Regions from separate parts of the Bradyrhizobium sp. P5_C12 genome, predicted to be linked through region 1. Evidence: riboswitches for the same ligand, from Rfam matches in the RefSeq annotation. Region 1 holds a riboswitch; the other holds the start of a gene.
The links. A riboswitch is a leader RNA that binds a small molecule or an ion and turns the genes downstream of it on or off. The one in region 1 is predicted to bind cobalamin.

Region 1 (4,924 bases):
CATCGCCGAGGGCCACGCGAAACAGCGGCCGGTGGCGATCAAAACCGTTCGGCACGCTCCATTGATCGTAGTCCGCGCGCGCGAGGATCCTCGCGCCGGTGGCTTCGAGCCCACGGTTGCGAGCATGATCCTGCGCCATGGCGAGCGCAAACTCGGGAGACGTGACCGATGCGTCCGCTCCGTCCGAGGCGCGGACTGCGCGCATACGCGACGCTCCCGAGACGACGTACACCGGTCCGTCGCTGCGCTCGATCAGGCGAGCACGCGTCGCATCGGTGAGGCCGCTGGCGGCCACCGCATCGGCAACCGCGATCGCCACCCGCGCACGATCCACCGGCGCAAGTCCGGCAAAGCGTTCCGCCTCCGTCAGCGACGGAAACGGAACGAAGTGCATCACGATGCCGGTCGCAAACCACATCGCGAACAGCAGGCAGAACGCGATCCCGAGCCAGCGGTGCAGCAGGACGATCGCGCTCATCATGTGGTCAGCGCCCTACCATTTGAACGCGGCCGAGATCTCATAGGTGCGCGGCGCGCCGAGCAGGATCTGGTCGGGATAGAACGGATCGCCCCAGATCGCATAACGCTTGTCGGTGATGTTGCGCACGCGGAAACCAAGGCGGGCCTGATCGACCGCATTGAACACCGTCTTGGGGATGTCGACGAAGGTATAGACGTCGGCCACGGTGTACGCCTTCAGCGTCACGACGTTTGCGTCGGTGTTATAGCGGTCGCCGACATAGCGGCCGGTGATGCCGAGCTCCACCGGCCACGGCGTGAAGAACCGATACGACGCGCCGGCATTGGCAACGACGCGCGGCACGTTCGGCGGCGTGTTGCCGGAGAACGAGCCGCCGACGAAATTGTAGTCGGCGTAGCGCGCATCGACATAGGCGATGTTGCCCCAGAGCCGCAAAGGCTCGATCGGCCGGATGGCCGCCGCGAGCTCCACGCCCTTCGATTCCTGCCGCCCGGCGATGTTGAGCTGCATGCCGCCGGCCGCCGCATAGACGTTCTTGCGCAGGATGTCGTAGGCCGAGAACGACCACTCAGCCCGGTTGTCCCAGAACAGATGCTTGACGCCGGTCTCGTAGGTGCGCGCGGTCGTCAGGTCGAGCGGCTGAGTTGGCAACAGCAGGAAGATATTGTTGGCGGAGACGTCCGCGCCGGTGGCGTACTGGCTGAAGAAGGTCAGGCCGGGCACGGCGTCCCAGGTGTAGCCGATGCGTCCCGTCACCGGCGCCCAGTCCTTCGTGAACGGAAAGCCCGCGTTCACCAGACCGTTCTGGTCGGTTGAGTTGCGGTCGAGCCCGATATGCTCGACGCGCAGGCCGCCGATCAGCGCGAAGGTCCGGGTCAGCTTCAGCCGGTCCTCGAACGACAGCGCCTCGTTGTCGATTCGCGCGGTCTGCTGCTTGGTCGCGAGCTCGCCGTAAAAGCCTCGATCGAAACCGACCAGCGGAACATAGTCGTTCGGGAATTTCGCCGCGCCCGGCCTGACGAAGTCGAGATAGCTTGACGACAGCGTCGTGACCAGCCGGTTGTCGAAGCCCGCGATGTTCGTGTCCCAGATCAAGTCGGTGATGTTGCCGACAAGGCGCTGGCTGTGTGCGACATAGAAGCGCTCGCGGTCCACCATGTTCGAGTTGGGCAGGCCCGTACTGGCATTGAACGCCTCGACCTCGTTATTGAACCAGGTGCGCTCTGCGCCATAGCCATAAACTTGGCTTTTCAAGGTCAGGTCCGACGCCAGCTTCAGCTCGAAACCTCCGCGCAGCCAGACTTCCTGCGCCACGTTACGGTTGTCGAGGACGTTGTAGTTGGCGTTGAAGGTACGATCGTCGATCGTGACCGGACCAAGATTGGTTTTGTTATAGTTCGAGACGTAATTGCCGGAGACGATGCCGCTCGTGGCATGCGAGCCGCTGAAGGCAATCGGCACCAGCGGCGCACCCCAATAGGCCCTGCCGCGATCCTCGCGATACTCGATCGCGCCCCAGACCTTGAGGCTGTCGGAGATGCGGTAGTTGAGCTGGCCGGACACATCCAGCGTCTTGGTATTGGTGTCGTCGGCAAAGCCGTTGAGCGAGGAACGGCTGATGTCGAAGCGGTAGTCGAGCCCCTGCACGTTGGTGCTGCCGCCCGAGCCGTAATGGACGCCGAACGAGTTCAGCGAATCCCAGGAAAAGTCAGCCTCATTCCGGATCGGCCCGGTGTGTGGCTGCTTCGTGACCAAGTTGATTGCGCCACCGGCGGCACCTTCACCCGATATCAGCGAGGCCGGACCTTTCAAAAATTCGACGGCTGCGAGATTGGCCGTATCCGTGATCCGCGAGGTCATGTTCTGCGGACCGATTTTGATGCCGTTGTAGAGCATGTTGATCTGGCTGTTGGTGAAGCCACGCATGGAGAAAGCCGCGGGCTCGGCCGGATTGTCGCCGGAGGTGACGCCGACCGCGCCCTGGGCCACCTCGGATACAGTGCGATAGCCCTGCTCGCGCATGGTTTCGGCCGAAATCACCTCGACGGTCGCCGGCGTTTCGCGCACGGTCAGGCCGAGGCGCGAGGCGCTCTCGGCAACCACGTTGGTGTTGAGCGGCGTCTGCGCGGTTGCAGCCGGCACGACCGGCTTGGGCGCGGCCGGCACTACCGCAGATCTATGCGCAGCCGCACGGCGCGCAGCCTGTCCGGCACGACCGGCGGGCTTGGGCGGCTTGCGGGATTGCTGTGGGGACACCTCAATCGGCGGCAGCGGTTCGCGGGCCTGCTGCGCCAAAGCAGCGGGCATATCGGCAGCGGCAAACGATGTGAGAGCGGCAGACGCGAGCAAAAATCGGCGCGGTCGTACAAGACGGATAGAAGACACGGTGCTGGACCTCGGTATGACGTCAGTGGCACGTCACAGCGAACGAGGTCTCATCTTTTGGGCCTTTCGAGCCCTCCGATGAAGCCGAATGTCTGTACTCCCCGACCGACATCTTCGCGTGTGACCACGGCTGACGGCAGGTCTCCTGGCTCGCGGGTCATCACCTTGCGTCGCCTTCCCGGGACCGAGATACCCAGTGGCTTGTGACGCAAGATTCGCCGCTTACAGTTGCGGGGGCAGCCACGGCATTGGGGACAACGTCCCCGCACCGCATTCCCTTTTCATCCCCGGGTGGGGAAACCGTCGAGGCCATCTAGGATTACGATCCAGACAGAGTCAATGTGCCTGTTGCGGCGTTGTTGCCACAGCGGCCAACTTTCCTTGGAGATTCTTGCATGGAAGGCGAGACCTTCCTCTGGCTGATACGTCATGCGGCCGTCGACGGCGTCGCGGGGACGATCCATGCCCCCGACGCGCCGGCCGATCTTAGCGATTCCGCACAGTTGAATGCCTTGCGGCGTCACCTGCCGCGGGAGGCGCCGAGCTATGCCAGCCCGGCGCGCCGCACGATCGAGACGGCGCGCGCGCTGGGGCTCGATCCGGTGCTCGTGGGCGAATTCAGCGAGCAGGATTTCGGCGACTGGACCGGCCGGCGACATGACGAGCTCGCCGCCAAGGGCGGCGACACCTATGCGCAATTCTGGAGCGATTCCGCGCACGCACGGCCACCGGGCGGCGAGAGCTTTGAGGATCAGGTCGCGCGCGTCCGGCTGGGTCTCTCGCGGATTGCGGCCGGGTCGGCAACGCTCGTCGTGCATTCCGGCACCATCCGCGCCGCGCTGTGCGTCGCGCTCGACCTTGCGCCGGAAGCGGCCTTGCGCTTCGTGGTCGACCCGCTGTCGCTGACCCGGATCGATCGGCTCGCGACCGGCTGGCGCGTCGTCTCCGTCAATCAGCGCGTGGCTTGAGCCGGATCAGGCTGGTCGATCCGGCACATTGGCCAGCGCAAACGTCGCCATGCCGTTGTGAAGGCTGCAGGCGAGCCGTACCAGCGGCAGCGCGATCGCGGCGCCCGATCCCTCCCCGAGCCTGAGATCGAGGCTGATCAGGGGTTGCACATTCAGCGCGCGCAGCACCAGCCGATGCCCCTGCTCTGCCGATTGGTGCGACGGCAGCAGGAACGGCTGGCACGACGGATTGAGCCGCACGGCCGCCAGCGCTGCGACCGACACGATGAAGCCGTCGATCAACACCGGAATGCGGCGCTGCGCGGCCGCAATGATCGCGCCGCAGATGGCCGCAATTTCGAGGCCGCCGACGGCACACAGGATCTTTTCGGCCGGCGCACCCGCAACGCCGTGACGCGCTATCGCGGCATCGATCACGCGCGCCTTGTGCGCGCGGCCAGCCGCATCGACACCGGTCCCGCTGCCCGCGATCTCCTCGGCGCTGACGCCGAGCAGGCTGGCCGCGATCGCCGCCGACGCCGTGGTGTTGCCGATGCCCATCTCCCCGAAGATCAAGAGATCCGGTTGGCTCGCTTCCGCGCGCGCGACCGCGCGCTGGCCGGCTTCGAAGGCGAATGCCAGCTCCGCCGGTTCGAGCGCCGGCCCGACGCTGAAGTCGCGAGTGCCGTTGCGCGGCTTGTCGGTGACGACGCCCGCCATCTTCTCCTGCGCCAGCGTGCCGGCGTCGATCACTTCCAGACTCGCCCCCAATTCGCGCGCCAGCACCGAGATCGCGGCGCCGCCCGAGGTAAAATTCGCCATCATCGCAATCGTCACCGCTTGCGGATAGGCCGAGACGCCCTGCGCGACGATGCCATGATCGCCGGCGAAGATGATGATCGGCGCGCGGCCGGCGCGGGGCTGCTCGGTCGCTTGCAGGCCCGCAAGCTCGATCGCGAGTTGCTCGAGCCTGCCGAGCGCGCCGGTCGGCTTCGTCAGTTGCGCCTGACGCGCGATCGCCGCTACGCGATGGACCGCGGAGCTATCGGGGCATTTTTGGGTGACCCAGTCGGGGAGCATGCTGCCTCGCTTACGGTCTGCGCTTGAGAAT
Region 2 (4,924 bases), on a different contig from region 1:
GTTCCGGTGTCCCGGCACCGTCAGCCGCCGGCGTTCCATCGCATCGGGGACCGCGTCCGGATGCGCCGCTCAGTGCGCCCCCTTGAGCGTGCAGGACGTGGTGCAGGTGACCGTGTTGCCGTGGTCGCACGCCTTGCAGGCACTGACGCACTGGTTCATGTCGCGGGGATTATAGGAGCTGTAGTTCCGCATCGGGCAGGACGCGGTCGAGCCGGTGATGTCCTGCTCCTGATTGCAGGCCGCCGTCATGAGCGCGAGCACGAGAACCGCAAGAAGGCGCATGGGATTGCCCTGTAAGGAACGGCAAAGCGACATCGGCGAGGCACGCTGCACCGCAACGAGCCCCGGCACTCCCACCGCGAGCAATCGCAAATCGCGCCGCTCGCATCCCAGAGGATGCGCGCCAAACATTAAGAACGGATTGCCGCCGCACTCAGGCCGCAGCCTTGCCCGCAGCCGCGATCACCTGCCGCATGTCCGCGGCCAGCTGGCGGTACTGCTCCCCGAGTTTCAGATAAAACTCCCGCTTCGCAGCGTCGGTGGCGAGCTTGGTGATCAGCTCGCATTCGGCGGTGAGCGTCTCGAACCGTTCCAGCCTGTCCTGAAGGTCTGTCATCGGCGTGTCCCCATCAAACGCCTCAAGGACACTCAACCTAAGCCCGGGAAATAGGTCACGGCGAACATCGTTATGGGGTAGAATTTCTTTTGTTCAAGGCGACGCCTTCGTGAGCTCGTTGCGACATCGAGGCAGGCAGCCGGGAGGTAGCCACATATTGACGCGCTCTCTGGCAGATGCCAGTTTCATCGGCGGTAGTGTCTGCAAGGACTCTTCAAGGGAATGCGGTGCGTCCGTCTCGGCGGGCAATTCCGCGGCTGCCCCCGCAACTGTAGGCGGATAGCCGACGACCAAACAAACCACTGGAGCCCCACGCGGGCCTCTGGGAAGGTGGTCGAAGGCGATGACCCGCGAGCCAGGAAACCTGCTGCCAGCCATGGTCACGCGCGAACGCATTGGGCGGGGTGCCCCGATGTCGGACAAGTAGCCGGTGCATCTGCCGCTTGGGGCGAAGGTAGATGGCTAAGGCAACCGCGGTGACAGTCTGTTTGCGTCGCCGCAGAGCGTTGTCGTGCAAAATCTTCATATCGGTGCTGGCGTTGCGCCAGCGTTTTCGCGTGTTTTCCTGATTGCCGCGCTCTCGTCGGCGTCGTTGTCTTCCACTGCCGTCGCCCAGAGCGCGGTTCAGGACAACCGGTCCCGGGAGGTTGGCCCGGTCATCGTCTCACCGCCCACTCCGAAGCCGGCTCCGGCCGTCGGCCCCGGCAATCAGCGATCCCGCGCGGCCCGCCGGGCCGCGGGACGCAATCGCGGCGCCCCTGTCGTCGCCGTTCCGGCGACCCAACCGCCGAGCGGCCCGGTCCAAACGCCGCTGAACACGGGCGCCGTCACTGAGGTCGGCTCCCGGCTCGGGATCACGGCCCGGGAGATGCCCGCGAGCGTAGAGGTCATCGACCAGCAGACCATACGGGAGCTGGGCATCAGGACCACCACTGATGTCGCCAAGTTGGCGGTCGGCGTGACCGGCGGCGATGCGCCGGGTGCACCCGCCATCTTCTCGATGCGCGGCTTTAGCGGCGACCAGATCTCTACCCTCTACAACGGCATCCCGATCGGTCCGTCGACCATGACCGGCCGTCCGATGGACACCTCCAATCTGCAGCAGGTGGAGATCATCAAGGGACCAGACTCGCTGGTGGCGGGCCTTGGCGCGACCGGCGGCGCCATCAACTACGTCACCAAGGCACCGCGCACCGGGCCGATCGTCAACGAGGCCTTCACCTCCTACGACTCCTTCAACGGCTATCGCGCCGGCTACGGTTCGGGCGGCAGCACGCTGATCGGCGGCCTCGACTACCGCTTCGACATCAGCCATTTCAACGACAAGAGTTTTATCGACGACACCTATTCGAAACTCAGCAACGTCTCCGGTCAGTTGAACTATCGCGTCAACGAGAGCCTGAAGGTCTGGGGCGCGGCCGAGTACAGGCAGGACAAGGACCGCTTCTACTGGGGAACGCCGCTGGTGCCGGCGAACGCTCCGGGCATCATTCCGACGAACGGCATCGTCTCGGGCCAGTGGACCAATTACTACCTCAACGGCCACACCGGGATGCTCAATCCGGTCACCATCGACGCGCGCACGCTAACCACCACCTACAACGTGCTCGACAACCACAGCGGCGCCAGCGAGCTCTGGCTGCGTAGCGGCTTCCAGTGGGACATCAACAACAGCGTCTCGCTGCGCAGCCAGGTCTACGGCTACGATGCGCACCGGCACTGGTTCAACAACGAGATCAATTCGTTCGACGATTCCGGCCCGAACAACGTCTATCGCGAGCGCCTGGCGCTGGACCATGCGCAGCGGCTCTATGGGAACATCACCGACCTTACCGTCAACTCGAATATCGGCGGCATGGACAACCGCTTCGTCGCCACCGTCGCGGCGAGCAGCTCGCAATTCAACGTTTCGCAGGACACGCTGTTCTTCTCGGACACGGTCGACCTGATCAATCCGGACCGCGGGCTCTACGGTCCGCGCAGCGACGAGAAGATCTATACCCACCTCGACACCGTCTCCCTGTCGTTCGAGGACCGGCTGAAGCTGACTTCGACATTCGCCCTGATCGGCGGCATCCGTTTTGAGAATATCGAGCTGTCGCGGACCCGCTTCGGCGAGAACGGCCTCCTGAAAGCCAACTATCCTTTCTCGACGACGTTCAAGCCGATCACCGGACGCGTCGGCTACACCTGGGACATCGCGCCCGGCGTGATGCTTTACAGCCAGTACGCGACGGCAGCCGACCCGACGGTGGCGAACATCTTCATCCTCAGGCCCACTACGCCGCTGCTACTGACGACGTCGCGGATCTATGAGACCGGCGTGAAGGTGCAATCGGCCGACAAGCGGGCCGAGGCCACGTTCTCGGCCTTCGACATCGAACGCAAGAACGTCTACGTCCCCGAGAGCGGCATCTTGTTCAACGTCGCCGGCAAGATGGCCTCCAAGGGCATCGAGATCGCGGCCGCGGTCAACCCGGTCGGCGGCCTGAAGCTGTGGGGCAATGTCGCCTTCGTGCAGTCGCGGTTCATCGACTTCACCTATGTCGACGGCAATGGCGACTTCCAGTCGTACTCGGGCAAGACGCCGCCGAACGTCCCGAACTTCATCGCCAATGCCGGGGCGTCCTATCGCTTCGACACGAAACTGCCGGTGGAGATCGGTGGCCTGGTCCGCCACGTCGGCGACCGCTTCAACTTCCAGGACAATCTGGTCACCATGAACGCCTACACGATCTTCGACGCATTCGCCTTCGTCGACATCCCCAAGGCCTATTTCCCGGGTGTCGACCAGACCCGGATCAGTTTTCGCGTCAAAAACCTGACAAACAAGCTCTACGCCGCCTGGGGCGATCCCGGTTACACCGACCAGATCATCCTGGGCGCACCGCGGAGTTACGAGGTGGCCGCTTCGTTCAAATGGTGAGGATGCAGCCTCTCCAATGTCGTCCCGGCGAAGGCCGGAACCCATACCGCGTGATCTCTCGATTGCGGAAGGCAGCAGTACTGAACGGCGAGTCTTCGCCAAACTGCCCCTGGGGTTATGGGTCCCGGCCTTCGCCGGGACGACACCGAGGGGAGTGAAATAATTACTTCTGCTCCAGCCGCCAGGCGCCGTCCCAGCCGGCGTCCGGCGGATTGGCCTCGAACTGCGCGATGCGGGCGAGCATGGTGCGCGAGGGACCGTCGCCGGGAACGGCTTCGAGCGCCGCGTTGAAGGCGGCACGTGCGTCGTCGAAACGGCGGGCGCGATAGGCGGCGAGGCCGTCGGCATAATGCGCGCGCAAGCTTTCCTGCTGCGTCGTGAGCGCGCCCGCCCTGCCCATCACCTCGAAGATGGGCTGCGGCGCGCTCTGGCCGGCGACCGCGAGACGATCAACCTCGCGGAGTTCGAGACCCGATCCGATCGCATCCGCGGTCGCCTGCGAGATCAGGATGCGGGTGCCGTAGACCTTGTTGACGGCCTCGAGCCGCGAGGCGAGGTTCACGGCATCGCCCATCACGGTGAAGCTCATCATCAGCTCGGAGCCGATGCTTCCGGTCAAGACCTCGCCGGTGGCGATACCGATCCGCAAGTCGCACGGCACCGGCATGGCGCGGATGCCGAGGAGATCCGGCAACTGCTTCTGGAGCGCCGGCACCTGATCGGCCATGTCGATGGCAGCACAGCCGGCGAGAAGCGCCTGCTCGTCCTCCTCGATGAAGGGCGGCCCCCAATAGGACATGATGGCGTCGCCGATATATTTGTCGATGACGCCGCGGTTGTTCCTGATTGGGCCGGACATCAGCGTGAAATAGTGGTTCATCACCTTGACGAGGCCGCGCGGGGTCATGCCCTCGCTCATCGAGGTGAAGCCGCTCATGTCGCAGAACATGATGGTCATCACCCGGCGCTGGCCGTCGATGGCGACTTCCGGCCGCTCGATCAGCCCCTGCACCACCTTGGGATCGATGTAGCGGCCGAAGGTCTCGCGGATCCGCTCGTTGTGGCGCAACTGCTCGACCATCCGGTTGAAGGCGGCGGCGAGCTCGCCGATCTCGTCCTGCGTCGACACCGTGATGGCCTTGTCGAAGCGGCCGGCCTCGACCTCGCGGGTGCCGGCCAGCAACAGCCGCACCGGACGCGTGATGCCACCGGAGACCAATAGCGCAAAGACAAATCCGACGATCGCCGCGAGGATGGTCACAATGCCCGAAACGATCATCGCCTGGCGCTGGTGGCCGATCACCTGCGCCGTGCTGGCGAAGACCTGCTTGAGCATGTCCGCGCGGATCGCGTCGATCTTCTGGTTGAACTGGTCACGCAGC

Region 2: it holds a riboswitch for cobalamin, as region 1 does, so the genes downstream of both, ACXJMY_RS27255 (TonB-dependent receptor) here and ACXJMY_RS02640 (TonB-dependent receptor) in region 1, are expected to answer to the same signal.

The regions. Positions count from the first base shown of each region.
Region 1 is NZ_JBFULU010000002.1:225,631-230,554, forward strand. It holds gene ACXJMY_RS02635 (PepSY domain-containing protein) at 1-481, opposite strand, end outside; gene ACXJMY_RS02640 (TonB-dependent receptor) at 494-2,866, opposite strand; cobalamin riboswitch at 2,985-3,186, opposite strand; gene ACXJMY_RS02645 (histidine phosphatase family protein) at 3,262-3,834, shown strand; gene cobT (nicotinate-nucleotide--dimethylbenzimidazole phosphoribosyltransferase) at 3,841-4,893, opposite strand; gene cobF (precorrin-6A synthase (deacetylating)) at 4,904-4,924, opposite strand, start outside.
Region 2 is NZ_JBFULU010000037.1:1,679-6,602, forward strand. It holds gene ACXJMY_RS27245 (hypothetical protein) at 70-282, opposite strand; gene ACXJMY_RS27250 (hypothetical protein) at 434-616, opposite strand; cobalamin riboswitch at 792-1,002, shown strand; gene ACXJMY_RS27255 (TonB-dependent receptor) at 1,485-3,542, shown strand; gene ACXJMY_RS27260 (adenylate/guanylate cyclase domain-containing protein) at 3,706-4,924, opposite strand, start outside.